DNA from 4 places in the Yersinia hibernica genome. Region 4 is predicted to be linked to each of the others. Evidence: predicted binding sites of a transcription regulator. Region 4 holds the regulator's gene; each other region holds the start of a gene.

Region 1 (7,567 bases), 1.6 Mb from region 4:
CTCGGGTACAATTAGACGTCAATTTATTCGGTGATGAAGATGCTGGTGCGGTATTTTCTGGAACTTATATGGTTCTGCCCGTCGATGCTGGGAATGATGGTGTTAACTAATTTTTATCTTGTCCGCTCATTAATAACAAGTGAGCGGGTATTTAGTTTTATCTGTCACTGTATTTTTTATCAAAATAATGCTCAGCCCCAAGATATAACATCCACTTGATATTTATTTTCGTATTAGACTAAATTAAAAATAAGCAATTTTTACGAAATGTATTCACATGAATTCCTTATAAATTTCCTGTAAAACCATTTGTGTAAATAGAGTAAATAATACACTGGACGACAGGAAATTATCGTTATCTAATGACGTAATAGTCATTGTTAAATTCGAGACTATATTAATGGCTAAATTTTAATGGTTATTATATTCCTTATTATTGATAATATATAGGAGTAAATAAAATGAAAAAAGACTGGCACAGACAAGAAATTCTGGCTGCAATACGTAAAAAGAAAGGTTCTCTCTCTGCATTATCAAGAGAAAGCGGGCTATCGCCTGGCACACTTTCTAATGCGCTAACGCGGCCTTGGCCAAAAGGGGAAATGATTATTGCTGAAGCCATTGGCATTACGCCACAAGAGATATGGCCTAGTAGATTTATTGACTATAGCGGCTGTAGCATTATTAGAAAGATAAGGAAAAATTAAATATAGGAGAAGAATATAATGGACAAAAATTTATTAAAACAAATTGAAATATTAATAAGATTTTGGGGAGGGAGCTCAGAACCTTGGGGGGTGAAAGATAACCAATCAAGGTTTGTTTATGCAAACCGTAGAGTTAATAAGCTATTTAATATATCGGATCAATATTGCTTGGAAGGCCGTTTAGATGGCGAGATTCCAACACCAGCAGCAGAATTTCAGAAGGAGTTTCAAACTCACGACCGTAAGGTTGAATTATTACAGGATCGAGTTACATCCGTTGATATACAGCTATATGATGGTCATTCATATTTCACACCATACTTCTGTGATAAATATCCACTAATAGATGAGAATGGTATTTCTCAAGGTATTATTTTTCATAGCAGACCTGTTACTGATACAATATTGTCTCGTTTGAGTAAGATAAAAATCCCAACGACACTTATCTTTACGCCGCCCTCTGATTTTTTCTCAAAAAGAGAATGGGAAGTGCTGTTTTATATTTTACATTCATTTTCAAGTGCTGAGATTTCTAAAAAACTTCACTTATCACCAAGAACTGTGGATAACATAATTCAAAGTATTTATAGAAAATCTGATGTTTCTAATAAGCGGCAGATGATCGATTATTGTTATGAGAACAAAATTAATAATTATGTTCCGCAAAGTTTCTTCGAATGCTCTGGATCTTTCCCACTTGTCTAATTGAAAAATTAAGAGGAAAATATGGAAAGTTCATTATTAAACTCACTTAAAATGCTAATAAGGTTTTGGGAGCATAGTACTGAACCTTGGGGAGTAAAAGACAGCAACTCAAGATATGTTTATGCAAATAATAGATTGCATAGGTTATTAGCATTGCCTAGTAATTATAGTATGGAAGGGCGATTAGATGGCGAGCTTCCTACGCCAATATCAGAGTTCCAACTTGAATTTCAGGAGCATGATCGTAAGGTTGAGTTATTGCAAGACCGTATAACATCGGTTGAAATACATGCATGGGATGGGCGTTCGTATTTTCAGCCATACTTTGTGGATAAGTATCCACTGATAGATGAAAACGGAATTTCTCGAGGAGTTATTTGTCATGGTAGGCCAGTGGAAGATATAATATTAACGCATTTAAATAAGATAAAAGTGCCAAAATCACTGATTTTTACTCCGCCATCTGACCTCTTTTCAAAACGGGAATGGGAGGTACTATTTTATGTTATACATTCATTCTCAAGTGTCGAAATTGCTGAGAAACTTCACTTGTCATCTAGAACCGTCTGTAACATTATCCAAAAAATATACAATAAAACGGGAGTTACCAGTAAGCGACAAGTAATAGAGTATTGTTATGAGAATAAAATTAATAATTACATCCCACAGAGCTTTTTTGAGTATTCAGGTTCGTTCCCATTAACATAAGGAAAGTAAAATTTAACTGGAGAATATAATGGATAAAATTTTAAAGGACTTGCTGGAAATACTTATAATATTTTGGGTGCAGAGATTCAGAACCTTGGGGGAGTAAAATATAATCAGTTGCGTATTATATATGAGAGTCATAGGGTTAGTAAATTATTGGCATTACCTAATAAATAATTATGTACCCAAAAGTTTCCTTAAATATGCTAAATCTTTTCCTCTTATTCTTATGTAGAGGAATTGCTTACGCCGGTAATGTGAGTCACCGGCGATTTGTGTTCAATGTCACTGTTACCACCTGATTGGCGCGATATAGCTCCTTATTGGCCAGTTACGCCGTGCACTTCGCCATGTTGCATCGTTTGATTAACTTGCTGCCCATGGCTGTCTGTGGCTTGTAGAGAGCCATTAATGGTGGGTTTCAATGGCTTATCTGCTGCCAAACTTCCTTTTATCTGTAATTTCAGATTCCCCAACCCTTGCAGCGGTAATGCTGGCCATCCCCAGTTTTGTAAGATATTAAGGTCAACGGAGCGGCCGGTCAGGTCAAGGGATAAGGCCCGGGCCGGGGTTTGGTCAATAGTGGCAGTGGCTTCCAACAACCCTTCGCTGGTGAAGGCGCTGATATCACTAAACGTAATTTGTTGCTCATTAGCGCTCAATGCTAATGATGGACGGCGGACATCATTTTTATTAAAGGTCGCATTTCCGGCATTCAACATTAATGAGCCTGACCACACTCCCCATTGATGATTTTTGGCGAGCAGTAAATTAGTCCCAGCGGCATCCAGCGATGTAATTTGGAAAGGAAATTCCGGGCTAATATCAATCAATAAATTACGGTTAGCACTCAACTTACTGATATAAACCTCGGACAACCAGCTTGGCAGAGTTTGCTGCCATTGCTGTTTCCAATCGGAGGGGAGGGTATAAACCAGAGCCACCAGTGTCAGCTCGTCAAGCTGTAGATGCTGGGTATCACGCGCCCAGTGGCCCTGAGTTCTTAACAGCCCATCCTGCCAGCGAGTGGAGAATTGATTAATGGCTATCCCGGCTGGTGATAAGGTAAATGTGGCTATCGGGTCAATCAGATGAATATTACCTTTAATAATGTCACCGGCATTAAGGGATAATTCGCCATCATCACTTTGCCAGTCACCTTGCTTAAATGTAATATTTTTAAGTGTCAGGTCTAAGTCATTAAATGCCCAGTTTTCCCCTTCAACTCGTGCATCAATTAAATCAAAGCGCTTTAGTGTGATGGGCGGCAGTTGTAAAAATGTATTCCAGACGTCTTCTAAAGTTGCTGCTGTTTGCAGGCGAATATTACTCAAGCGCAGACGGTCAACCATCCAACTGCCATCAGCGGATTGGCTGGCATTGCCCGTCAGTTCCCCGAGTGCGAGGTCAGCCCCGAAATTACTCAAAGTCAGGGCGTTTTTCTGGATTGCACCTTGCAGATACAGTTTTTGGGCTGTAATGCCATTAATCGTCAGCGAGCCAGCACTAAACTGGAATTGGGCATTTTCACCCAGGCTATTACCCGGCAATGGTTGCCAGGGAATGAGTCCACCATTGACTTGCTGGCCTGCCACTTTCCACTGGCCCGCCGTATTTTGTGGCGCAATTGTGGTATTCAGCGCCATGTTGGTCAGCCTCAAGGTATCAGCCTGCAGGGGTAATGGTGAGGCGCTGTTATTGAGAGTTAAGCTACCATTTTGCAAATTGAGGCTAAGAAAATGACGAGGTTCGGTCAGTTGTCGCCAACTTAGCCCCAATACTGCCTGTTGGGTTATCAGGAAAGGGGGTTGGTTGGCCCGGCCCAGCGAGACATCAGTAAAACTAATTTGCCCAGGTTGCGACCACGAGTGATCTATTTCCCCCAGAGAGAGGCGATATTCGCTGTTATCACTGATCCAATGGCTTAGCCAACTGGCAGCCCACCGAGTCTGGAGCAGTACGTAGCACAGCACAATAGACAGCACCAGTAGCAGTAATAACGTTAGCAGCACTTTCCCGAGAAATTTCATCCGGTTTTTCCACACCTGTCTGTATACGGAACCCTGTTTATGCCGCAAATTGTCCATTAGCTCAATAGACAATCAGTTATCAGCGCATAAAAAAATGGCCGGTATCGTTTACGACCGGCCATTTCAGCGACGTATTAGCGAAAAAATTATTTTTCTTGTGGGAAGAGTAAGTTAAGCACGATGGCAGTAATACCGCCCGCCGCTATCCCGGAAGAAAGCAGGGTTTTCACCCAGTCAGGTGCAAATTGCAGAATCAATGGCTGCTGCGCGACACCCATACCGACTGCCAATGATAAAGCCATAATCATAATTGCGCGGCGGTTAAGGGTTTCGCGTGACACGATACGCACACCAGAAGCGGCAATCGTCCCGAACATCACCAGAGTTGCCCCCCCCAGCACCGGTTCTGGAATATGTTGTACAAATCCAGCGACTGCAGGGAACAAGCCCAGCGCAATCAGCATCAGCGCGACAACAAAACCGACATAGCGGCTGGCAACACCGGTCAATTGAATGACGCCATTATTCTGACCAAAGCAGGAGTTAGGGAAAGTGTTAAACACCGCTGATAGCATGGAGTTCAAACCATTTGCCAGCACCCCACCTTTCAGGCGTTTCATATATAACGGGCCATGAACGGGTTGTTCTGAAACATCGGAGGTTGCGGTGATATCGCCAATGGTCTCAAGTGAGGTCACCATAAAGATAAGCATTAGCGGCACCAGCAGGTTCCAGTCAAAAGATAAACCATAGTACAGCGGCGTGGGGATGGTAATCAGCGCGGTATCTACCACCGGACGGCTTTCTGGCAGCATTCCCAGTGCCCAGGCCAGCAGATAACCGACTGCCATGGCGATAACCAGTGAGGCGACGCGCAAATATGGGTTCCGTTGGCGGTTGAGTAAAATAATCACCAACAACACAGCGCCGGCCAATAAGAGATTTTTAGGTGAGCCAAAAGTATGGTCGCTCATTGCGCCATAACCGCCACCAATAGATGTCAGCCCAACTTGAATCAATGACAGGCCGATAATCATCACCACAATACCGGATACCAGTGGGGTGATAATGCGGCGCGCCAGATGTAAGAAACGGGAAAGTATAATTTCAGTGCAGGACGCGACCATCAAAGTTCCGAACAAGGCCGCCATCATGGTTGGGATATCTGCTCCACCATTTTTCAATGCCAATCCGCCCATAATCAGCGGAGAAACGAAGTTGAAACTGGTGCCCTGAATGGATAACAGACCCGAGCCAACCGGCCCCCAGGTTTTGATTTGCAGGAGAGATGCGAGGCCGGAGGCAAACAGTGACATGCTAATAATACGCTGGGTATCTTCCGCTGGCAGCCCCAGCGCCTGACAAATCAGCAGCCCGGGTGTTATCACCGCGACAAACATAGCCAATAAGTGTTGGCATGCAGCAAACAGAGTTTGGGTGAGTGGCGGGCGATCTTCTAAACGATAAATTAATTCACTGGGGCGAGTTGTGACTTGCTGTGGCGCATCAAGTTCGGCGGATTGCGTAGACATGGCGTGGCATTCCCGGATCGGCAAAGAGGGCATTTTAATGATCCGCTTCACAAAAGCAATCGGTTGCGCTGCATTTTTTTAAATATTTCTGTCTGGTACGGCTGCATGTTTTTCTTTTACTAAACTTGTAATTAGAGACATTTTTTTTTCTAATCACCCCTCTTACTGCTTTGGCGTTTATTAAGGAACTGTCTAACGTCATATTTTTATTATATATTTCAATCGCATGGAGTACCAAGATGTTTCATCTCGATACCTATGGCACGCTAGTCGCGGCCTGTCTGGTTTTATTGTTAGGCCGAAAACTCGTACAAACTGTCCCTTTTCTGAAAAAGTACACTATTCCTGAACCGGTTGCCGGTGGGTTGTTGGTGGCTTTTCTTATGCTGCTGATGCAAAAGACCCTTGGTTGGGAAATCATCTTTGATATGTCTTTAAAAGACCCTTTGATGATGGCATTCTTCGCAACTATTGGTCTGAATGCCAACTTGGCCAGTTTACGGGCGGGTGGCAAGGCCCTCAGTGTGTTTGTCTTTGTGGTTGTCGGCTTGCTACTGATGCAAAACGCGATAGGTATCGCCCTCGCGAAACTGATGGGGTTGGATCCGCTAATGGGCTTATTGGCGGGCTCAATTACGCTATCAGGTGGGCACGGTACAGGTGCTGCATGGAGTAAAGTGTTCATTGAACGCTATGGCTTTGAAAATGCGACGGAAGTTGCCATGGCATGTGCGACATTCGGTCTGGTTTTGGGGGGGCTGATTGGTGGCCCGGTTGCTCGCTATTTGGTCAAACACTCTTCCACACCGAATGGCACCCCAGAGGACAGCGAAGTGCCGTCTGCGTTTGAAAAACCTTCTGCTGGCCGCATGATAACCTCATTAGTATTGGTCGAAACCATTGCTATGATCGCTATTTGCCTGATGGCGGGCCAAGTCGTTGCGGGTTGGTTGCAAGGCACTATGTTTGAATTGCCAACTTTTGTTTGTGTGTTATTCATCGGGGTTATTCTCAGTAACACATTGTCGGCAATTGGTTTTTATAAAGTTTTTGACCGCGCCGTCTCCGTGCTGGGAAATGTCAGTTTGTCACTGTTTTTGGCAATGGCGCTGATGAGTCTAAAACTGTGGGAGTTGGCTTCACTGGCCTTGCCGATGCTGGTGATTCTATCAGTACAGGCCCTGGCGATGGCGCTGTACGCTATTTTCGTCACTTATCGGTTGATGGGCAAAAACTATGATGCGGCAGTCTTGGCGGCGGGGCATTGTGGCTTCGGTTTAGGCGCGACGCCGACCGCGATTGCCAATATGCAGGCCATTACTGATCGTTTCGGCCCATCACATTTAGCCTTCTTGGTGGTGCCGATGGTCGGGGCATTCTTTATTGATATCGTCAATGTGATCGTCATCAAGCTGTACTTATTACTACCAATTTTCCCCGCAGTCGTGGGGTAATGGTTTTTGGGGCGGCGATATCCGCCCCTTATTGATTAAGCATTAGTGTAGCGCGCGCGTTCTGGTAGCCAGCGCTCGATCAATGCCCGAGCGTGCTCGGGATATTGCTGATGCAGATGGCGAGCGACGCGCTGTACTTCTGGAATCATGGCTTGGTCGCGCAGTAAATCCGCCACTTTAAACTCGGCACTGCCGGTTTGGCGTGTTCCCAAGAGTTCACCGGGCCCACGTATTTCTAAATCCCGCTGAGCAATAACAAAGCCGTCATTGCTGTCACGCAGCACTTGCAAACGCATTTGCGCTGTTTTGCTGAGGGGGGTTTTATAGAGCAGCACACAATGTGACGCGACGGCACCACGGCCAACGCGGCCGCGTAATTGATGCAGTTGCGCTAAGCCTAATCGCTCAGGATTATCAATTATCATCAAACT
Region 2 (7,567 bases), 370 kb from region 4:
CGAGTTCGCTTTTTAACAGTTCTTCCAGTCCACGCGCCGTGCTGGCAAACAGAGAGTTCATATCGCACTATCACCAAAAAGAAAATTGTTGCGCATTATAGCTAATCCCAGCAGCTTGTCATAAAGTTGCTCCCTCTAATTTAATACTCGCACGGAGGTAATGGTGATTACCCTCTCCCGGCTCTATGTTCATCCGGTAAAATCTATGCGTGGCTTGCAGCTTTCTCATGCCCAAGTCAGCAGCAGCGGGTTAGCCTTTGACCGCGTATTTATGATTACTGAGCCAGATGGCACTTTCATTACCGCGCGCCAATATCCGAAGATGGTGATGTTTACCCCCGCGTTAATGTCAGATGGTTTATATCTCACCGCCCCCGATGGCGAGAGTGCCAATATCCGCTTTAATGATTTTTTAGCCAATGCTGCCCCAACTGAAGTTTGGGGAAATCATTTTACCGCGCTAATTGCGCCTGCTGCTATCAACAACTGGCTAAGCGGCTATTTTCAGCGAGAAGTACAATTGCGCTGGCTCGGGACAGAATTAACCCGGCGGGTAAAACCCATGCCGGAAATTCCGCTGTCATTTGCAGATGGCTTCCCTTATTTATTGATAAATGAAGCTTCATTTAAAGAATTGCAGCAACGCTGCCCCGGCAGTATTAAGTTGGAACAGTTTCGTCCTAATTTAGTCGTGACAGGGGCCAGTGCATTTGCAGAAGACAGTTGGCAGGTTATCCGCGTGGGCGATATTACCTTTGATTTGGTCAAACCATGCAGTCGCTGCGTATTAACCACGGTTAGCATTGAGCGTGGGCGGAAGCATCCAACTGGCGAACCATTGCAAACACTGCAAACATTCCGAACTGCTGAGAATGGTGATATCGATTTTGGCCAGAATATGGTGGCCAGGAACAGTGGAATTATTCGGGTTGGGGATGAAGTGGAAATTTTGTCAACCAAACCGCCACGCCCCTATAGTACCGGTGCCGTGGTTGAGAGCTTAGCCGCGCCACAAGACCAATCGAAAACGTTGTCTATTGAATATAATGGCATCCGCTTTAATGGTAATAACCAGCAGGTATTATTAGAACAACTGGAGCAACAAAATATCCGTATTCCTTACTCCTGTCGGGCAGGAATATGCGGCAGTTGCAGAATTACCTTAATCAATGGTGATGTCTCACCTTTAAAACAGAGTGCTATAGGTAATGACGGGACGATTCTTTGTTGCAGTTGTATACCTAAAGGGGATATTACTCTCAGCGGCAAATAAGAGAGCCCCGGCTCACTGACATCAGTTAGGCAGCTAATACAGCTGTTGCTTGAAAGATAATGGATATTACATCGCCCGGTCGTAAGCTGGCGCGGTGTATGTCTGTTCAATGACTAGCGGCAGCAAACGGTCATTCATTATCTTTATCGCGTCACCCAATACTAACTGACGCCCGGCTAATATCACCTGAGATTGTGCCAATAAACACAAACTTGCAGATTCACCCGATTCAACCACCAACAAACTAATATCTTCACCGCTATCTAATACGGTTACTGTCGCCAGTTCAGCATTCTGTGGCAACCAAGTTTTTGGCTGTTGTGCAAAATACCAGCTTTTAGGCATTAATGGTTTTAGAAAACGAAATGCAACCAAAGCATTTAATATCAATTCTGAACGTTGCTCATGGCCCATTTTAATTTGGCGGCATTGATCTTCAAATTCAAAATAAAGCGCAGCATCATCAACACAAAATGCACTCTCATCAAACGCATCAGGAGTTAACATTTTAGACGGGAAACGCGAGCGAAATATCATACCATTAGCTAAATCCAACATGAGTCGGTCATGTTCGGTATCAAAATACCAACGCCATTTGTCATCCGGTTTAATCCGCATATTTTATCCTTCCCACTCTGCCGCCAACATCATTGGCTCAATGACCAAGAGTTTCACTCGCCAAATGAGACTAAATTCATATAAGGTTTTTGATGTATATTTAATCTATAGGAACAAAATATAGACGAGCTGGGGGAATAAATAAACCCCCAAGCAAGTAAAGAAGATAAATAATTAGATATGAGTAATGATATTCTTAATCAAACGTGGGCCGTGGAAGATAAATCCAGAATAAATTTGAATCAATGAAGCACCCGCGGCCATTTTTTCACGAGCAGCAGTAACTGAGTCAATTCCACCTACACCGATAATAGGTAAGCGGCCTTGCAGTTCTTGTGATAAGCGGCGAATCACTTCAGTGCTGCGTAATTGTAATGGTCGGCCACTTAATCCACCGGCTTGCTCGCAATAATTTAATCCCTGAATAAGAGAACGGTCTAAAGTTGTATTAGTGGCAATAACACCATCTATATTATGACGAACCAAACTGTCCGCTATTTGGATCAATTCTTCTTCTGTAAGATCTGGTGCGATCTTTACCGCCACCGGAACATACTTATGATGCCGCTGATGTAATTCAGTTTGCTTATTTTTAATTGCGGCTAACAAATCATCCAGTGCTTCACCATACTGAAGAGATCTTAACCCAGGAGTATTTGGCGATGAAATATTAATCGCGATATATCCAGCATATGGATAAACTTTATCCATACAAATCAAGTAATCTTCTTTGCCTTGTTCTACCGGAGTATCTTTATTCTTACCAATATTAATGCCTAAAATACCGCCAAAATGTGATTTTTTGACGTTATCAATTAAGTTATCAACCCCATGATTATTAAATCCCATACGATTGATCAAACCTTCAGCCTCGACGATCCGAAACAATCTTGGTTTATCATTCCCTGACTGTGGCCGTGGCGTTACCGTGCCGACCTCAATAAAGCCAAACCCCATGGCCCCAAGAGCATCAATACACTCACCGTCTTTATCCAAACCAGCAGCCAAACCTAATGGATTTTTAAATGACAGGCCCATACAACTTACCGGCTTGGTCGGCACTGATTGGCTAACCAAAAATTGAAGTGGTGTGCCGGTAACCCGTTTTAGCTGACGAAAAGTGAATTCATGGGCACGTTCTGGATCAAGCTGAAAGAGTGCTTTTTTGACAAGTGGGTAATACATGTTATCTCCTGAGCGAGCGGTGACTAGCCGTTGATGCGGGAATGGTAAATTCATCTTTCAGGAAAGTAAACGTTTGCGAAGTAAAGCCATGCAAAGACCCGACTTTCTAAAGTTACCGCGGTGTTAATAATTATCATGACAAAAAAATAGAGGGCCGTTATGCCCCCTATTATTTAAACAATAATGTCTGCAAATTATTTATTTTTGCAGACAGGCGAGTTAGGCCGCTAATGCTTTGGTTATCTTCTCGTACAAGTCACCAGATAAATTATCCAATGTTTTCAATTGCTCCAGAGCCTGCCGCATCAAAGCCTGACGCCCTGAATCATATCGCTTCAAACGAATTAATGGTTCAATCAAGCGAGCAGCAACTTGTGGGTTACGGGTATTCAAATCACTGAGTATTTCTACTAGGAATTGATAACCGCTGCCGTCCGCAGCATGGAATGCTGCCGGATTACCGGAAGCAAAACTACCAATCAACGAACGGGTACGATTTGGGTTACTCAAGCTAAATGCCGAGTGTTTCAGCAATCCACGCACTTGTGCCAAAACATCTGCCGCCGGGCTGGTTGCTTGCAGAGCAAACCATTTATCCATCACCAAACCATCATGGTTCCAGCGCACATCAAAGGCTGCCAGCAATTCATCACAGCAAGGGAGTTGTGCAGCAACAGCGGCTGCCAATGCCGCCAACGAGTCCGTCATATTATCAGCTTGGTGATATTGGGAAGAGACAAGCTTATTTGCAAACTCCACATCACCAAACGCCAAATAACTCAGGCATGTATTGCGTAATGCTCGCTTAGCGATATCGCTGTGCTCAATTCGATATTCTGGAGTTATATTTGCTACATAGACGGCTAATAATTCATCAGCCAATTCATTTGCCAAACAACGGGTAATGGCTTCATGTACTGCGCTGATTGCTAGCGGATCAATAGTCGCAAACAGCTCCGCAATTTCATTTTCCGACGGCAATGTCAGAATTTGTGCTGCCAGGGCAGGATCAAGATTTTCATCAAGCAATATTGCACGGAAAGCATCGGCCACATGACTAGGTAAACTCAGGGGCTGTTTCTGTTGATATTTAGCAACATTGAGTTTGATATATGTTGCCAGCAGACTTTGTGCCGCATCCCAACGCGAGAATTCATTGCGGGCATGCTGCATCAAGAAAGTGAGCTGCTGGTCACTGTAGGTGTAATCCAATTTAACTGGCGCAGAGAATTCGCGTAGTAGAGACGGGATAGGCGGGTGCTCAACATTATCAAAGGTGAAAGTCTGCTCAAGCTCTGTCACATTCAGAACATGGTGAACCGGTAAACCGTTTCTCTGTAATGCAATTACATTACCTTTGCCGTCATACAGCTCAATATCCAATGGGATATGCAGTGGCAGTTTTTCCGGCTGGTCAGCGGTGGGTAATGTTTTTTGGCTAACATGTAGATGATATTGCTGCTTTTCAGCATCATAATCGTCACGGACAGTCAGTATTGGTGTGCCAGATTGGCTATACCAGCGGCGGAATAAAGACAAATCGACATTAGAGGCATCTTCCATTGCCTGTACAAAGTCATCACAGGTCGCGGCACTGCCATCATGGCGCTCAAAATAGAGTTGCATGCCAGCCTGGAATTGCTGCTCCCCCAGTAAAGTATGCATCATCCTGATCACCTCTGACCCTTTTTCGTACACGGTCAAGGTATAGAAGTTATTCATCTCAATGACTTTATCTGGACGAATAGCGTGAGCCATCGGGCTGGCATCTTCGGCAAACTGTGCCGCCCGCATCACCCGGACGTTTTCTATGCGATTAACCGCACGCGAACCTAAATCAGAGCTAAATTCTTGGTCTCTGAATACCGTCAGTCCTTCTTTCAGGCTTAATTGGAACCAATCACGGCAAGTAACGCGGTTACCTGTCCAGTTATGGAAATATTCATGGCCAATAACAGCTTCAATATTTAGATAATCTTTATCTGTCGCCGTTTCTGCTTTTGCCAAAACATATTTTGAGTTGAATACGTTCAGCCCTTTATTTTCCATGGCCCCCATATTGAAGAAATCAACCGCCACAATCATATAAATGTCGAGGTCATATTCCAGGCCAAAACGGGTTTCATCCCATTTCATGGCGTTCTTCAATGAGGTCATTGCCCAATCGGCGCGATCCAGATTACCGCGATCAACAAAAAGCTCCAGCGCGACTTCGCGGCCAGAGCGAGTAATGAACTTATCGCGTAAGACATCAAAATCACCCGCAACTAATGCAAATAGATAACAAGGTTTCGGGAACGGGTCTTCCCATTTAACCCAATGGCGACCATCAGCCAAAATCCCCTGATCCACACGGTTCCCGTTGGAAAGTAAATAAGGGTAAAGTGACTTATCGGCAACAATGCGAGTTGTAAAACGCGCCAATACATCAGGGCGGTCGAGATAATAAGTAATATGACGGAAACCTTCGGCTTCACATTGTGTACAAAGTGCATCACCGGAAAGATATAAGCCCTCAAGTGCACTATTCGTTGCAGGGTGAATTTCATTGACGATTGTCAGTGTAAAATGCGCAGGTAATTGCTCAATAACCAGTGAGTTGCTTTGTAAATGATAATGTGGCCATGCTCGCCCATCAACGCTGATACTAATAAGCGTTAAATCTTCACCGTCCAAAACCAGCGGTGTCACGTCTGCTGTTTGACGTTTTACCTTACTAACCGCCGTTACCGTCGTTTTTTGTGCATTAAGGGCAAAATCCAGATCGATATCGGTGATAGTGTAATCCGGCGATTTATAATCGTGGCGGTATTTAGCTTGCGGCTGTTGTGTCATAAAAACCCTTTTGACGTCATCAGTGAATATGATTATCAAGTCTATATTTATGGTCGTTTTGCCCCAAATTTTGGGTTCAAAGCAAGTCTGGTCAGCGACTTCATCATAGACTCAGATAGTCTTTTCAATGTATCACAATTGTGAAAAAAACCCAGTTGGGAACCCGTGCTATTACGGCAATTGCAGTGTTACATGTACGTTTTTCGAGCCGGTTCGCAAGCCTATTGCTCTGTTGTTATTTATCAGTAACGGCGGCAAGTCATGTGCGGCGACTCTGCCGATTAAATCAACCTCTTCACTCTCACAATATTACCCACCGGAATTACCCAGCAAAGTGTGTGAGTTACGTTATCATTGCTGCCACCTCTAGCAGTATATTAATAAAATTTATGATACTGACAGTGCTTTTCCCTATCATTACAACGCTTTTATCTTCTTAATAAGTTTAACTGATAGCAATACATCCCATTTTAAAATCAGAAAATAGTGAATAGGCCCATATAAAAATAACTTAATAGTATTTATTGTTGATTTAACCCAGTTAATATAAACATCATTTTATTTAAAGTGAAATTATGTTCTATTTAAAATCTTACACTATTAAGAAATGCGAATATAACAGGAGTTATTATGACCAACAGGATAAATGCACCTATCGTTCATCAATCAGCAAGAAATATTTCCCCTCTTGGGGGATGGGCGGCTGAAGCTGGGGGAACAACGGGAGGGTCAGATGCAACCAGCGATGATATCTATCTGGTATTCACGGTGTCGGAACTCAGGCGAGCACTGCAGGAGTCAGGGGAGCGCCCTAAGATAATTCAGGTATATGGTCTTATTGATGTCAGTGAAGGTATTGCGTATCAAGACCGGGAGGATCAAAAAGCACGTGGCATCGTGTATCTCAATGCGAATACCAGCTTAATTGGTGTTACTGAGAATGCGAAATTTATCGAGGGCTCAATAATTATCCAAAATACTCATAATGTTATTATTCATAATATTTTTATTGAAAACCCAGTAGATGTTGATCCCCAGTTTGAAGAGGGTGATGGCTGGAATGCTGAATGGGATGGCCTCAACATTATTACTTCACATCATGTTTGGATTGACCATGTCACATTCAGCGATGGTCGTTTTACTATTGACCAGTATATTGAGAAAGATGGCTGGAAATATGTTCAACATGATGGTGCGCTGGATATTAAGCGCGGTTCTGATTATGTTACGGTTTCATCGTGTCGCTTTGAATTACATGATAAAACCATCCTGATTGGCCACAGCGATAGCAATGCTGAACAAGATACTGGCACTATGCATGTGACATTCTTCAATAATTACTTTACGCGGATAATACAACGCACTCCTCGTGTTCGGTTCGGGAGCATACACCTCTATAATAACTTCTTTGATAATGATAAATCAGACCCAATATATCCTTATCAATACAGTTATGGCTTAGGTTATCAGTCCAGTATTTTATCTGAAAAAAATATATTTTTGATTGGCGGCTTAGCCGCTCAATGCCAAGTGATGAAAGCGTTCGGTGGCGATAAAATTGATGACAGTGGCTCGACCTTCAATAACAACACCGCTGAACTGAATAGTTGTGGATTTGATGCGAATATAGGTTGGGTTCCTCCTTATATCTATGAT
Region 3 (7,567 bases), 1.7 Mb from region 4:
CACTGGTCATACGCTGATAGCGCCCTTCTTCTTTTAAGGCCTGAATTGACAGTGGGCCAAAGACTTCTTCCGGCGTAGAAAAACGGGTCATTAGATATTCAAAAGCCCGCGCATTACGGAAAGCAAATTTTAATCGGCGGGCAATCAGGCTTTTAGCAATCCCCGGCGGGCCGAGTAAAAAGACACTCTCCCCACTGAGTGCGGCCAACAAACACAAACGGATAGCTTCCTGTCTTTCATACAGACCATTTTCAAGGGCGGTGCTCAAGCGGGAGATTCTTTCAGCTAATTGTGATGATTGCGCCATAATTGCTCTATATGTTCCGTTAGTTGATGAATTTTTACCTGCTCGGGGGAATAAATCCTCTTTTTCTTAGTGGTGTGGCCTGTTTTTCTCAATAGGATAGACTGTTGATTAGTAATATTTTTATATCATTGGCTATTTGTAGTCGATCTATTTTCACTCTTTGGGTTGCTTGATTTAAGAGTAGGCAATCTATTGAAATGGTGCATACTGTGCGCCTTTTGGTGGCGTGTATAAGAATATCGAACCGGTGATTGCGGTTCTTTAACACACATATCAGCTTATGGATGTTCTAGCAAAAAGAATTCAATTATGAGCACAGAACATAAAAAACAATCTTTATCGGCGGTAACCCTGGCAGCAATCGGGGTAGTTTACGGTGATATTGGTACCAGCCCACTCTATACCTTGAGAGAGTGTTTTTCTGGTCATTATGGTTTTGATGTCCGCCCTGATGTGGTATTCGGCTTTTTATCACTGATTTTCTGGATGTTAATTCTGATTGTCTCAGTTAAATATCTGACCTATGTCATGCGCGCGGATAACGCCGGTGAAGGGGGGATTTTAACATTAATGTCTTTGGCGGGGCGTAATACCTCTTCCAGAGCAACTTCTATTTTGGTTATCCTCGGATTAATTGGTGGCAGCTTCTTTTATGGCGAGGTGGTCATTACACCGGCAATATCGGTTATGTCGGCCATTGAGGGGCTGGAAATTGCTGCTCCTGCCCTTGATCCTTATATTGTCCCCTGCTCTATTGCGGTATTAACCCTGCTGTTTGTTATTCAAAAACACGGTACCGGCAGTGTGGGTAAATTGTTTGCCCCAGTGATGTTGGTTTGGTTCCTGACCCTAGCGCTGCTCGGTTTGCGCAGTATTATCGCCAATCCAGAAGTGCTGGCTGCACTGAATCCTAAATGGGCAATAAGCTTTTTCTCGGAATATAAGTCTGTTTCGTTCTTTGCCCTTGGCGCGGTGGTTTTAGCTATTACTGGGGTAGAAGCCTTATATGCGGATATGGGGCACTTTGGTAAATTTCCTATTCGGTTGGCGTGGTTCACGGTGGTTTTGCCGTCATTGGTGCTGAATTATTTTGGCCAGGGCGCGTTATTACTGAAAAATCCCGAAGCCATTAAAAACCCTTTCTTCCTATTAGCCCCTGACTGGGCACTGATTCCACTTTTAATTCTGGCAACACTGGCAACTGTTATTGCCTCACAAGCTGTCATTTCTGGCGTATTTTCGCTAACTCGTCAGGCAGTTCGTTTAGGTTATTTGCCGCCGATGCGCATTATTCATACTTCAGAAATGGAATCGGGCCAGATATATATCCCAGTGATTAACTGGACACTGTATTTGGCGGTGGTATTGGTGATTGTTGGCTTTGAGCGCTCCAGTAATTTGGCCGCAGCTTACGGTATTGCCGTGACGGGTACGATGGTCATCACCAGTATTTTGTTCTGCACAGTGGCACTGAAAAATTGGCACTGGAATCGCTTTTTTGTCTATTTATTGCTGGTGACATTGCTGATTATTGATGTACCGATGTTCTCCGCCAATGCACTGAAATTGTTCTCCGGCGGTTGGTTGCCACTGTCATTGGGCCTGGTGATGTTTATCATCATGACCACGTGGAAAAGTGAGCGTTTCAGCTTGCTGCGCAGTATGCATGAACACGGTAATTCACTGGAGGCTATGATTGCCTCACTGGAAAAATCACCGCCGGTGCGCGTTTCCGGCACTGCGGTGTATATGTCGAGGGCAATGAATGTCATTCCGTTTGCATTACTGCATAATCTTAAACATAACAAAGTATTACATGAGCGGGTTGTGCTGTTGACACTGCGAACTGAAGATGCGCCGTATGTTCATAATGTTAATCGGGTGACTATTGAGCAACTTTCGCCGACATTCTGGCGGGTGGTCGCCAGTTATGGTTGGCGTGAAACGCCGAATGTGGAGGAGATTTTCCATCGCTGTGGGTTGGAGGGCTTGCCCTGCCAGATGATGGAGACTTCATTCTTTATGTCCCACGAGTCACTGATGCTAACCAAACGGCCGTGGTATCTGTTCTTGCGCGGTAAGCTGTTCATTGCGCTCAGCCGTAATGCGCTGCGCGCAGCTGATCAGTTTGAGATCCCGCCTAACCGAGTTATTGAGCTCGGGACGCAAGTCGAGATTTAACCAGGAAGGCCGTTATGATTGACGGCCTTTTTTACATTGATTATCTCCCTGTCAGAGAGTCTCCATAGCTCTAATGCTTTAGTATCCTGATTTTTTCTTTGTTCAGCGAAACGTTTCGATGGCGATCACAATTTCATCAAATTGGGGTTGCCTTCTGCCGTCATTTTTCTAAACTCAGTATCAGCGAAACGTTTCGCTGTTGGAGTAAAAAATGAAAAAAGGCGCATTACTGAATTCTGATATTTCCGCTGTTATCTCTCGACTGGGTCATACCGATCAGCTGGTGATAGGTGATGCGGGGCTGCCGATACCGGCAACCACCACACGTATTGATTTGGCATTGACACAAGGTGTCCCTGGGTTCCTCCAGGTTTTTGAGGTGGTAGTGCAAGAAATGCAGGTTGAGAGTGCTTACTTGGCGCAGGAAATTATTCAAAATAACCCGCAACTCCATGAAACGTTACTCGCCCAACTGACACAACTTGAGCAACACCAGGGAAACCAAATTGCTTTGCACTATATCAGCCATGAAGCTTTTAAAGAGCAAACCAAACAAAGCCGGGCAGTGATTCGTAGCGGGGAATGTTCCCCCTTTGCTAACATCATTCTCTGCTCTGGCGTAACTTTCTGAGGCATTTATGCAACCTTTGCTGCAACTGAAAGGGATTGATAAAGCCTTTCCCGGCGTCAAAGCACTCTCCGGCGCTGCGCTGAGTGTCTACCCTGGCAGGGTGATGGCACTGGTAGGCGAAAATGGGGCTGGAAAATCGACCATGATGAAAGTGCTGACTGGCATCTACAGTAAAGATGCCGGCAGCCAGCATTTCTTGGGGAAAGAAGTGGTGTTTAATGGCCCGAAAGACTCGCAGGAAGCGGGGATTGGCATTATTCATCAGGAACTTAACCTGATCCCGCAGTTAACTATCGCCGAAAATATCTTTTTAGGCCGCGAGTTTGTTAATCGTTTTGGTGGCATTGATTGGCAAAAAATGTATGCCGAAGCCGATTTATTGCTGGCGCGTCTGAATATCAGCTACAGCAGCCATCGGCTGGTGGGCGAGCTGTCCATTGGTGATCAGCAAATGGTGGAAATCGCCAAAGTGCTGAGCTTTGAATCCAAAGTTATCATCATGGATGAGCCAACTGATGCACTGACCGATACCGAAACCGCCTCTTTATTCAATGTTATTAAAGAGTTGAAAGCGCAAGGGCGCGGCATTGTTTATATCTCCCACCGCTTAAAAGAGATCTTTGAGATTTGCGATGATGTCACCGTGTTTCGTGATGGGCAGTTTATCGCCGAAAAACCGGTCAATACGCTGACGGAAAACTCATTGATTGAGATGATGGTTGGCCGCAAATTGGAAGAACAATATCCGCGACTGAATTTACCGCGTGGCGAAAAGCGTTTGCAGGTCAAACAGTTATGCGGCCCTGGGGTGAAAAATGTTAGTTTCACACTCTACAGTGGTGAGATTTTGGGCGTCGCGGGCTTGATGGGCGCGGGCCGTACTGAGTTGATGAAAATTATCTATGGTGCTTTGCCGCGTCAATCTGGCTTTGTGATATTGGATGGCCGTGAAGTGGTGACGCATTCCCCGCAGGATGGTTTGGCAAACGGCATTGTGTATATTTCCGAAGACCGTAAACGCGATGGCTTAGTGCTCGGCATGTCGGTCAAAGAGAATATGTCTTTGACGGCATTACGTTATTTCAGTCACTGCGGCGGTTCACTCAAACATGCTGATGAACAGATTGCGGTGGCGGATTTCATTCGTTTATTTAATATCAAAACGCCTTCCATGGAACAACCAATTGGTTTGTTATCCGGTGGTAATCAGCAGAAAGTCGCTATCGCCCGCGGTTTAATGACTCGGCCGAAAGTGTTGATTCTTGATGAACCGACGCGCGGTGTGGATGTCGGGGCCAAAAAAGAAATTTATCAGTTAATTAATCAATTTAAACAAGAAGGGCTGAGCATCATTCTGGTTTCCTCGGAAATGCCGGAAGTGCTGGGTATGAGTGACCGCATTCTTGTCATGCACGAAGGCCAGCTCAGTGGCGAATTCTCGATTGAGCAGGCGACCCAAGAAGTGTTGATGGCAGCTGCCGTCGGCAAGCAATACAGTATAGAGCCGAGTAGGAGTAATCAGATATGAGTTCCCAAACTCTCCAGACCAAGCGCTGGTTCAGTAAAGAATGGTTGTTAGAACAAAAATCACTGATTGCGCTATTGGTGCTGATTGCGGTGGTTTCGTCACTCAGTCCGAACTTTTTTACCCTTAATAACATGTTTAACATTCTCCAGCAGACTTCCGTCAACGCCATTATGGCCGTTGGGATGACGCTGGTTATCCTGACCTCCGGTATTGATCTGTCGGTGGGGTCATTACTGGCTCTGACTGGCGCGGTGGCGGCCTCAATTGTCGGGTTGGAAGTCAATGCCCTGGTTGCTGTTGCTGCTGCACTGGCACTGGGGGCGTTTATCGGCGGCATCACCGGGGTGATTGTTGCTAAAGGCAAAGTGCAGGCCTTTATTGCCACTCTGGTCATGATGCTGTTGTTGCGCGGTGTCACCATGGTTTATACCAATGGTAGCCCGATAAATACCGGTTTTACTGATGTGGCAGACACTTTTGGTTGGTTCGGTATTGGCCGCCCATTGGGTGTGCCAACCCCTATCTGGCTGATGGCAATAGTCTTTATTGCGGCCTGGTACATGCTGCATCACACGCGCTTGGGCCGTTATATCTATGCGCTGGGGGGGAATGAGTCCGCAACACGCCTCTCTGGTATTAGTGTTGATAAAGTTAAAATTATTGTTTATTCACTCTGTGGATTGTTAGCGGCATTGGCGGGGATTATTGAAGTGGCCCGCTTATCATCAGCACAACCGACTGCCGGTACCGGTTATGAACTGGATGCCATCGCCGCTGTTGTCTTGGGCGGTACCAGCCTTGCTGGGGGAAAAGGGCGGATTGTTGGCACCCTGATCGGCGCATTAATCCTCGGCTTTTTAAATAACGGTTTGAATTTATTAGGTGTTTCCTCCTACTACCAAATGATCGTCAAAGCAGTGGTTATTCTGTTGGCGGTGTTGGTAGACAATAAAAGCAGCAAATAACATCTCCCTACAGGAATTGCGACCATGAAAATGAAGAAATTGGCTACATTGATCTCTGTTGTTGCATTGAGCGCTACCGTAAGTGCTAACGCGCTGGCAAAAGACACGATCGCGCTGGTAGTTTCCACGCTGAATAACCCGTTCTTTGTTTCAATGAAAGACGGCGCACAAAAAGAAGCGGATAAGCTTGGCTACAACCTGGTGATATTGGATTCCCAAAACAACCCGGCGAAAGAATTGGCTAACGTGCAGGATTTAACTGTGCGCGGCACGAAATTGCTGTTGATTAACCCAACAGACTCCGATGCTGTGGGTAATGCGGTTAAGATGGCCAATCAGGCCAATATTCCGGTTATTACCCTCGACCGCTTGGCTAATGCCGGCACCGTGGTAAGTCACGTGGCTTCGGATAACCGTTTTGGTGGCAAAATGGCCGGCGACTTCATTGCTAAGAAAGCCGGTACTGACGCCAAAGTGATTCAGTTGGAAGGGATTGCCGGGGCATCTGCTGCTCGTGAGCGCGGTGAGGGCTTTAAGCAGTCGATGGAAAAAAACAAATTCCAGTTGCTGGCCAGCCAACCTGCTGATTTTGACCGCACTAAGGGGTTGAATGTCATGCAGAACCTGTTGACGGCTCACCCAGATGTGCAGGCGGTATTTGCTCAGAATGACGAAATGGCGCTGGGTGCATTGCGCGCCTTGCAGACTGCGGGCAAAACCGATGTGTTAGTGGTTGGTTTTGATGGCACCGATGATGGTATCAAAGCGGTCGAAAGCGGCAAGATGGGCGCGACAATCGCGCAACGCCCTGATCAGATTGGCGTTATTGGCGTGCAAACCGCGGATAAGGTATTGAAAGGCGAAAAAGTACAGGCCGTCATCCCGGTAGACTTGAAGTTAGTGACTAAGCAATAACGTTATTCATTAAAAAATAAAGAAAAGTAGGGTATAACGTCGCCGCCGCAGTTATCTGGGCGGTGACGTCATCTACAAAGGAATAAATACGATGGCAACAGGTAAGCTGGTGGTCTTGGGCAGTATTAATGCCGACCATATTCTGAATATTGAGCAGTTTCCGCGTCCTGGTGAAACGGTTCTCGGGAAGCAGTATAAAGTTGCTTTTGGTGGAAAAGGGGCTAATCAAGCCGTTGCCGCTGGTCGTAGCGGGGCGAATATCGCCTTTATTGCCTGTGTGGGTGAAGATGATATTGGTGACCGGGTGCGCCAGCAGTTAGCCAGTGATAATATTGATACCAACCCGATTGAAGCCGTTGCGGGCACCACAACAGGTGTGGCGCTGATTTTTGTTAATGGCGAAGGTGAGAATGTGATTGGTATTAATGCCGGTGCAAACTCGGCTGTCACACCGGCGTATCTTAGCCGCTATCAACAGCAAGTTATTGACGCAGATGCATTATTGATGCAGCTGGAATCTCCTCTTGAGACCGTGATTGCAGCAGCTCAGCTGGCAAAACAGCATCAGACACAGGTTATCCTTAATCCGGCCCCAGCCCGTGATCTGCCTGATGAGCTGTTAATGCTGGTGGATATGATTACCCCCAATGAAACTGAAGCTGAGCGCTTAACCGGTGTTCATATTGAGCAGGATGATGACGCAGCAAAAGCAGCTCAAATTCTGCATGATAAAGGTATCGCCACGGTGATTATTACCTTGGGCAGCCGCGGTGTGTGGCTCAGTGAGCAGGGGCAAGGGAAATTGGTCGCGGGATTCAAAGTTAATGCGGTGGATACTATTGCTGCCGGTGATACATTCAATGGCGCATTACTGACTGCTTTATTGGAAGGTCAATCGATGGATTTAGCCGTCCGATTTGCGCATGCGGCGGCAGCTATTGCCGTGACTCGCCCTGGTGCACAACCCTCCATTCCATGGCGGGCCGAGATCGACAGTTTCTTACAAGACCGGGTATAACTTTGGCCACCATGAAAGATGT
Region 4 (7,567 bases):
TACCGACAATCCAGGCTCTTTTCTTGGACTGCAAATTGATAAGGCGGGCCGCGCCAATGCGTAAAGTATCTTTGAGATGGTGGGGCAGTTGATTCTCTAAGCCAGCTCTGAGAACCCGTTGGAAGAAAATATCCAGCCGGTCACATTCCCACCAGCCATCCATATAACTTTCACCTAATGCCAAAGATCCTTCTTGTAATACCCGCTTAAAGAAGTCTGGGTTATTAACTCTAATGTCGAAGGGGCGTGAGCCATTGACTTCAATATCAGCCCGGTTCAGCATTTCTTGAACAATGCGAAACCACGGGTTTTCTTGAATACTCTGGTCTTCTATACAGGATGAACTCATAGCTTCTCCATCACTTTCTTCTGACTTATGACCCGCGTAACTAAATGACACACGCGAATACATACCAATAAAGTTGGTGTCTGGTATCCATTACGGATATACCCTTTGTACTTGACGTCGCAGTGGTGTTTGCGGCTCTCATTCAGAGTGCCAATCTAAGCGCTGAGCAACATGGGTTTAACCCATCTGTCATTCGCTTACTGCCTGGCTGCAACCTCAATAACGTTGAGTAAAAGAGGAAGATTAAGAAGATACCCTAATTACGCTTGGGTTTAGGGTGACTCATCCATAAGTGTAAATGTGACGCAATCCACGCATCCAGAAAGTGCTTAAGATAATGCTTTTTTTTAATGGTATTCTAATCGGTTAAATCGAGTATAGGCTTGCCGGGATGCTTTCTCAATAATAAATCGTACCCGGCATTGATGCGCCTTAGTGACTATTTCTATTGGGAATTATGACTCCGCGCAATTATAGTCATTATTGTTAGTATGGCTTTTTTCTTTCCTTAACGCGTAGCAATGAATGCCATAACCCAATGCCGCCAAAATGACCGTCGAGAGCATGACGGTCACGGTTGCGAGTAAGGGTTGGCTGATATAGGCCGACACCATCATGCTCGCAATAAAACACAAGCCCAGTTGCAGCGTATTTTGCAGTGCTGCGGCTTTGCCTGTATTCGCTGGAAAGGGCATTAATGCATTTGCCACGATAATAGGGTAGCAGGCACCATTCACAAGCGCCATTAAGCAGAAAGGAATAAGTAGGGTAACCAGTGTTGGTGTGGTCAAGGTGGCTATCAGATAAAGCGCAATCATGCTGATAGCATAACCGCTCAGTAGCCACGGCAGCAGTGTATTACCCTTAATCCGGCTCAGCGCACTGCGGCAACCAAATCCACCCAACAGGAAAGCTAATGTCTGCGGGACATAACTCAAACCAATAATATTCGGGCTATAGCCCATATCACCTAAAATAAACGGTGATCCTGTTAGCCAGGCGAAAAATCCTGCGCTGCAGGCCGCGAACATCATCACGTTGCCGCTAAACGCCGGGAATTTCAGCAATTGCCAGAAGCTCATGGCACTTTTGCTTTGGGTCGCAGGGTTTGGCGTGGTTTTTTTCCGTTCTTTCAGCAATGCGGTTGGGATCAGTAATAGCAATGTCGTTATCAATAAAACCACAAAAATTGACCGCCAACTGAAGTGGTTTAATAACCATGCGCCGAGCAATGGGGCCAGCGCAGGGGATAGTGCCACCAACGGCATAATGGTCGCAAATACCCGGTTGGCCTTGCCGTCGCGATAACGGTCTACGACTAATGCTTGCCAACTCACGGCGGCAGAACAGACTCCGATTGCCTGAATAAAGCGCAGGATCAGTAACTGTGTTGCCGTTTCAACCCATAAAATTCCCAGACAACCCAGAGCAAATAAACCCAACCCTGCTAACAACACGGGTTTACGGCCTAATTTGTCCGAGACTGGCCCCCAGATAAGCTGGGCGATAGCAAAACCGGCGAGAAAAATGCTGAGACTGGCACTGATAGAGCCGGCGGAGGTTTGTAACTCTTGTTGCATGGCACCAAAGGCGGGTAAATACATATCGGTCGCCAGGTATCCCAACATGCTTAAACCGGCAAGGTAGAACATGAAACTTGCAGACGTTTTCATTCTTTATTTCTCTTTATCATTTTTTTGCAGGTGATTGACTACTTTTAGCCATTTTATCATTAGGAATTTAGTGCGGGGGGCATTCTAGCCGCAGAGATATTCGGTTGTGAAACGGTAATATTTGCGACATGCTATCAAAAAATTTGATAGTCACTATTGCGTTTCGCTGAGGCAAAAAAACATGTGGTCAGAATATTCATTGGATGTGGTGGATGCGGTCGCTCGCACCGGGAGTTTCAGTGCCGCCGCTCAAGAATTGCACCGGGTGCCGTCCGCGGTCAGTTATACTGTACGACAATTAGAGGAGTGGCTGGCGGTCTCTTTATTTACGCGGCGTCATCGCGACGTAGAATTGACGGAGGCAGGCAGAGTTTTTATCAAAGAAGCCCGCGATGTTATCAAAAAAATGAATGACACACGCCGTCAGTGCCAGCAAGTCGCGAATGGTTGGCGCGGGCAATTAAATATTGTGATTGATAAAATCGTCAAACCACAGCGCAGTCGCCGTTTAGTGCAGGATTTTTATCGTCATTTCCCGGATATCGAATTGCGGGTGCGTTATGAAGTGTTTAACGGCGTCTGGGATGCACTGGTGGATGGGCAAGCTGATATGGCTATTGGGGCAACACGTGCTATCCCGGTGGGTGGGCGGTTTGTGTTTCGTGACATGGGTTTTTTGAGCTGGCATTGTGTGGTCAGTGTCAATCATCCTTTAGCCCAATTAACCGGGCCTATTAATGATGACCAGCTGCGGCCTTATCCCTCTTTGTGCCTGGAGGATACCGCGCGAAATTTACCTAAACGGGATACCTGGACATTGGATAATCAGCAGCGGTTAGTCGCACCGGATTGGGCGACGGGAATAGACTGCTTGTGTGAAGGGTTATGTATCGGAATGGTTCCGGCCCATATGGTGTCACCATTGATTCAACAAGGAAAATTGGCGGCATTAACACTGACAGAGCCCCTGCCGGACAGCCCGTGTTGTTTGACCTGGGAGCAGCATAATCATTCCCCAGCCTTAGCATGGATGCTGGATTATCTGGGTGACAGTGTCACGCTAAATGATGAGTGGCTAAAAGATGATAATGATGGCACGCCGGGAGCGGCAGGATGAGCTGCCGGTAACCTGTGGGGCTACCGGCAGGGGAAGCTTAACGGCGATAATCGCGATAGGGGCCATCAGCAACAGAGCGGCGCTCTATCAGTTTCGGATGGACTTCAATGGTTTGCGGGTCTTCGCGTTTACTGACAATACGGTCGAGTAACATGGCAAAAGCCATTTCACCCAATCTCTCTTTGGGTTGATGAATGGTGGTCAGCGCCGGTGAGAAATAGCGGGCATTGCGCACATTATCATACCCGATCACTGAAATATCTTGTGGCACTCGCAGGCCCAGTTCATCCGCAGCACATATTGCGCCCATTGCCATAATATCGCCACCACAGAACACGGCCGTCGGACGATGTTTTTGTGTCAGAATTTGGTGCATAGCCTTATAACCAGACTCCGGCTCAAAATCGCCTTGCACCACCCACTCATCACGTAATGGAATATTGGCTTCTTCCAGGGCTTTCAAAAAGCCCTGATGGCGGCCCCCCCCGGTATTACGCGATAATTGACCAGGAATAGCGCCAATATCGCGGTGACCGCGCTCGATAAGATAACGACCGGCTAAATAGCCGCCTTCGAAAGCATTATCAATAATCGAGTCGGTAAAATCGCCACGAGCAGTGCCCCAGTCCATCACCACCATAGGGATATTGCGATAATCTTCCAACATTCCCAGTAATTGTTCCGGATATTCAGAACACATCACCAATAATCCATCGACACGTTTTTGTGCCAGCATGGCCAAATAGGCTTTTTGTTTATCCAGATTATTATGTGAGTTACATAAAATGAGGGTGTAACCTTGGCTATAACAGCTATTTTCAACTGCCTCGATCACTTCAGCAAAATAGGGTGCTTCACTGGATGTCGCCAATAAGCCAATGGATTTGGTGTGATTGACTTTCAAGCTACGGGCCACCGCGCTGGGTGAATAATGCAGCTCTTTAATGGCCGCCCACACAGCGGCCTTGGTATTTTCGGCGACGAAACGAGTTTTATTGATAACGTGCGAAACGGTGGTGGTGGACACACCCGCGTGTTTGGCCACATCTTTAATCGTTGCCATAGAAAAAATGACTCCTAAGCTCACCTGTTACAGCAGGTAAGTATTATGTTAATCGTTTGCCTGCATGACTCGAATACCGCTCAGACAGCAACACGATAGTGGGCTGGCGAGCGAAGTCAGATGGTGGTCTGAGCCTATTTATTGGATGTTATTAGTCAGTATGCAGTTATGAACTGCGAATTTTGTCTGATCTGGAGGAAAAGTGGAAGCGCTAATCAATGTTATAAAGTGCGTAATGAGCACAAGATTTTTTTCCCTAACTGTGGGAAAATGATTTGACGCACTCATTGTGTGCCTTTTCCCTACTAAAATTAACCGGCTGAGGAGTTTTTATGGATACCAATCTGAAGATGTCGCTAATTACCACTGTTGGTGCGCTGGCAATGATTATTGTCTTTAGCTTCGTGGCGGTAATGAATTAATTCACCTGCATGCCGGTGATAAGTAGGGCGGTTTACCCGCCCTTAATTATTGCGCCGCGATTAAGCTAAATTCTGCTCAACAAAAGACCAGTTAACCAAAGCCCAGAAGTTCTCCAGGTATTTTGGTCGCGCATTACGATAATCAATATAATAAGCGTGTTCCCATACATCCACCGTCAACAGCGGCTTATCTTGGGTCGTCAGCGGTGTTGCTGCATTTGATGTACTGACAATGGCTAGGGAGCCATCCGCTTTTTTGACCAGCCACGTCCAGCCCGCACCAAAGTTTTTCACTGCGGCATCAGTAAATTGTGCTTTAAATTCAGCGAAAGAACCGAAAGATTGCTGAATGGCAGCGGCAATTTTGCCTGTCGGTTCGCCGCCCCCATTGGGTGACAAACAGTGCCAGTAAAAGGTGTGATTCCAGACTTGGGCCGCATTATTAAAGATGCCACCACTGGAGGTTTTGACTATCTCTTCCAGGGTTTTACCCGCAAATTCGGTATCTTTAATCAGATTATTGAGGTTGACCACATAGGTGTTGTGGTGCTTGCCGTAATGGTATTCCAGCGTTTCAGCAGAAATGTGCGGTTCCAGTGCATTTTGTGCATAAGGTAATGCCGGTAATTCAAAAGACATCGCGCTCTCCTTTCGGGGTTGCTCAGGGTGTTTGCTCCTCAAATTCAATCATTAGCCAGCGCTAAGAAAGGTGAGGGGCGGTTAAAATCGTAATTGTTGTATTTTTGTTGTGGGTATTAATTTTAACAACTTTCGGCAGGAATAACAGGTATAACCACACAGATTAATGGGGAATGGCACCCGATAAGCCTATCGGGTGTGGTGATGCGATTAGCGGATGGTTTTCGGTGTTACGACACGGCGAGCGCCGACATAATGATCTTGCCAATAGTCATTATCCATCATGCTAATGCGAATTTCTTCACCGGTTCGTGGGGACTGAATAAACTTTCCGTTGCCTAAATAAACCCCAACATGGTCAGCAACACCACGGTTGGCAATATTGAAGAACACTAAATCACCACTTTCTAATTCAGCGCGTTTCACCGGTGCTGCATCACGTAAATGATACATTTCATTAGCGGTACGTGGCATTTTTATCCTGATGACATCTTTATAGGCATAATAAATCAGCCCGCTGCAATCAAAACCGGTATTAGGGGAGCTACCGCCCCAGCGATAAGGTTTACCGACTTGCTTCATCAGTTTACTCATTGCAGTCTGTTTGGCGTGTTGGTAGCGTTTTTTATGAGCAGGGCTGAGCTTTATTTTATTATTTAGCGCTAATTCAGTATTGGCTTTACCTTGAGCTTTATTTCGCTGGCGACCATAAGCGACTTTTTCTTTTTTGCTAACGGAGGCTTTTTTATTGGCGGTAGTTTTAATATGAGATGCTTTATTCGCCATTGCTTTATTGCTATTTAATTTCTTATTGGTGGGTTTACTGACCGCTTGTGCTTTCTTCTTTATGGTTTTACTGGCAGTGGCGGCGGTTGTTTTATTTGTGATGTTTTTACTGGTGGCTTTATTGTTATCAACTTTAGTTTTTTTGATATTTTTATCAGCTTTGCGTTTTTTACGCTCATCAGCGCTGGCTTGACTGATTTGACCTTTCTTTTGCTCAGCCGAGACGTGAGCCTGCGGTGACGCGTGCGCGAGGTTTAGAAATAACTGGGTAAACAGCAGCACAAACAGCGTAAGTATTAAACGCATAATAACGCTACCCACCTTGGCCCTGAAATGAATATGAAGAGTCACAGTATTGCTGAAACTTCGGATATAAAAAAGCAGAGAGCGACAGGATTCTAATCGATATTGTGAGAAAACGTTAATGGCGTCGCAATTGTCGCTTTTTTACACGGCTAACGGCCTTAAATCAACCATACGTCAACGGGTTAGCCACTCGATATTTTTGCCATCCCACAATGAAGATAATAATGAAGTGTGGGGATCAAAAATGTTATTCTAAATGCACATATTTGTAGCTGACAGTATAACCATTTGCTGACAGAGTAAAGCCCCTGCAAAAGATGGCGTTTTATTCCAGTCGTGGCAGTCGCTACAATAGGCCGGACGCAATAATAAAATAGCCCTAATGAATAGGTTCTCAGTATTGTAGCCACAAAATGGCTTGAGGAAGCAAGAAATGACGACGATTGATAAAATTCAGCGCCAGATAGCAGAAAACCCCATCCTGCTTTATATGAAGGGTTCACCTAAGCTGCCAAACTGCGGTTTCTCTGCTCAGGCTGTACAGGCGTTATCCGCTTGTGGCGAACGCTTTGCTTATGTTGATATTCTGCAAAACCCAGATATCCGTGCTGAGTTGCCAAAATACGCTAACTGGCCAACATTCCCTCAGTTGTGGGTTGATGGCGAATTGGTTGGCGGTTGCGACATTCTGATGGAAATGTATCAGCGTGGTGAGTTGCAACAGTTGCTGAAAGAAACAGCGGATAAATACCGGACTGAAGAAGAAAAACCGGCAGCAGAGTAATGTGCGGGTAGGTCAGTGCAACCAACAAAAAGGTGGCTAGCAGGCCACCTTTTTTTATCGTGAAATGTCTATTTTTTCTGGTGCTAGATTATTCTGACTCACCCGCAGGTACTGGCCAACCGCCCAGTTTTTTCCAACGATTGACTAACTCACAGAATAATTTTGCTGTTTGCATTGTGTCGTATAAAGCGGAATGCGCTTGGCTACTATCAAACGGAATACCGGCCGTCAGGCAGGCTTTTGCCAACACTGTTTGCCCCAGAACTAGCCCACTGAGGGCCGCAGTGTCAAAAGTGGCGAACGGGTGGAATGGATTGCGTTTCAAGTTGGCGCGCTCGGCCGCCGCCATCACAAAACTGTGATCAAAATGGGCATTATGCGCGACGATAATTGCGCGGTTACAGCCTTTATCTTTCAGTCCTTTGCGA

What was found. Region 4 encodes PurR, which represses purine synthesis genes. Its sites were predicted from a motif close to CANGCAAACGTTTGCNTG; they were not measured.
Positions count from the first base shown of each region.
Region 1: the regulator PurR is predicted to act here: its motif matches at 5,735-5,752, upstream of D5F51_RS00220 (nucleobase:cation symporter-2 family protein).
Region 2: the regulator PurR is predicted to act here: its motif matches at 3,139-3,156, upstream of pyrD (quinone-dependent dihydroorotate dehydrogenase).
Region 3: the regulator PurR is predicted to act here: its motif matches at 2,670-2,687, upstream of rbsD (D-ribose pyranase).

Region 1 covers NZ_CP032487.1:46,193-53,759, forward strand. Annotated here, with positions in the region: gene fabY (fatty acid biosynthesis protein FabY) at 1-110, shown strand, start outside; gene D5F51_RS00200 (helix-turn-helix domain-containing protein) at 462-707, shown strand; gene D5F51_RS00205 (helix-turn-helix transcriptional regulator) at 726-1,412, shown strand; gene D5F51_RS00210 (helix-turn-helix transcriptional regulator) at 1,434-2,120, shown strand; gene D5F51_RS00215 (AsmA family protein) at 2,441-4,150, opposite strand; gene D5F51_RS00220 (nucleobase:cation symporter-2 family protein) at 4,297-5,682, opposite strand; gene gltS (sodium/glutamate symporter) at 5,922-7,136, shown strand; gene recG (ATP-dependent DNA helicase RecG) at 7,172-7,567, opposite strand, start outside.
Region 2 covers NZ_CP032487.1:1,323,571-1,331,137, reverse strand. Annotated here, with positions in the region: gene rlmKL (bifunctional 23S rRNA (guanine(2069)-N(7))-methyltransferase RlmK/23S rRNA (guanine(2445)-N(2))-methyltransferase RlmL) at 1-61, opposite strand, end outside; gene D5F51_RS06165 (YcbX family protein) at 161-1,273, shown strand; gene D5F51_RS06160 (cell division protein ZapC) at 1,340-1,891, opposite strand; gene pyrD (quinone-dependent dihydroorotate dehydrogenase) at 2,066-3,076, opposite strand; gene pepN (aminopeptidase N) at 3,296-5,911, opposite strand; gene D5F51_RS06145 (pectate lyase family protein) at 6,542-7,567, shown strand, end outside.
Region 3 covers NZ_CP032487.1:9,409-16,975, forward strand. Annotated here, with positions in the region: gene ravA (ATPase RavA) at 1-307, opposite strand, end outside; gene kup (low affinity potassium transporter Kup) at 617-2,488, shown strand; gene rbsD (D-ribose pyranase) at 2,700-3,119, shown strand; gene rbsA (ribose ABC transporter ATP-binding protein RbsA) at 3,127-4,647, shown strand; gene rbsC (ribose ABC transporter permease) at 4,644-5,612, shown strand; gene rbsB (ribose ABC transporter substrate-binding protein RbsB) at 5,637-6,527, shown strand; gene rbsK (ribokinase) at 6,619-7,545, shown strand; gene rbsR (ribose operon transcriptional repressor RbsR) at 7,548-7,567, shown strand, end outside.
Region 4 covers NZ_CP032487.1:1,694,007-1,701,573, forward strand. Annotated here, with positions in the region: gene cfa (cyclopropane fatty acyl phospholipid synthase) at 1-349, opposite strand, end outside; gene punC (purine nucleoside transporter PunC) at 805-2,022, opposite strand; gene punR (DNA-binding transcriptional activator PunR) at 2,204-3,139, shown strand; gene purR (HTH-type transcriptional repressor PurR) at 3,177-4,202, opposite strand; gene cydH (cytochrome bd-I oxidase subunit CydH) at 4,535-4,624, shown strand; gene sodB (superoxide dismutase [Fe]) at 4,685-5,263, opposite strand; gene D5F51_RS08035 (C40 family peptidase) at 5,474-6,355, opposite strand; gene D5F51_RS08040 (Grx4 family monothiol glutaredoxin) at 6,789-7,139, shown strand; gene rnt (ribonuclease T) at 7,228-7,567, opposite strand, start outside.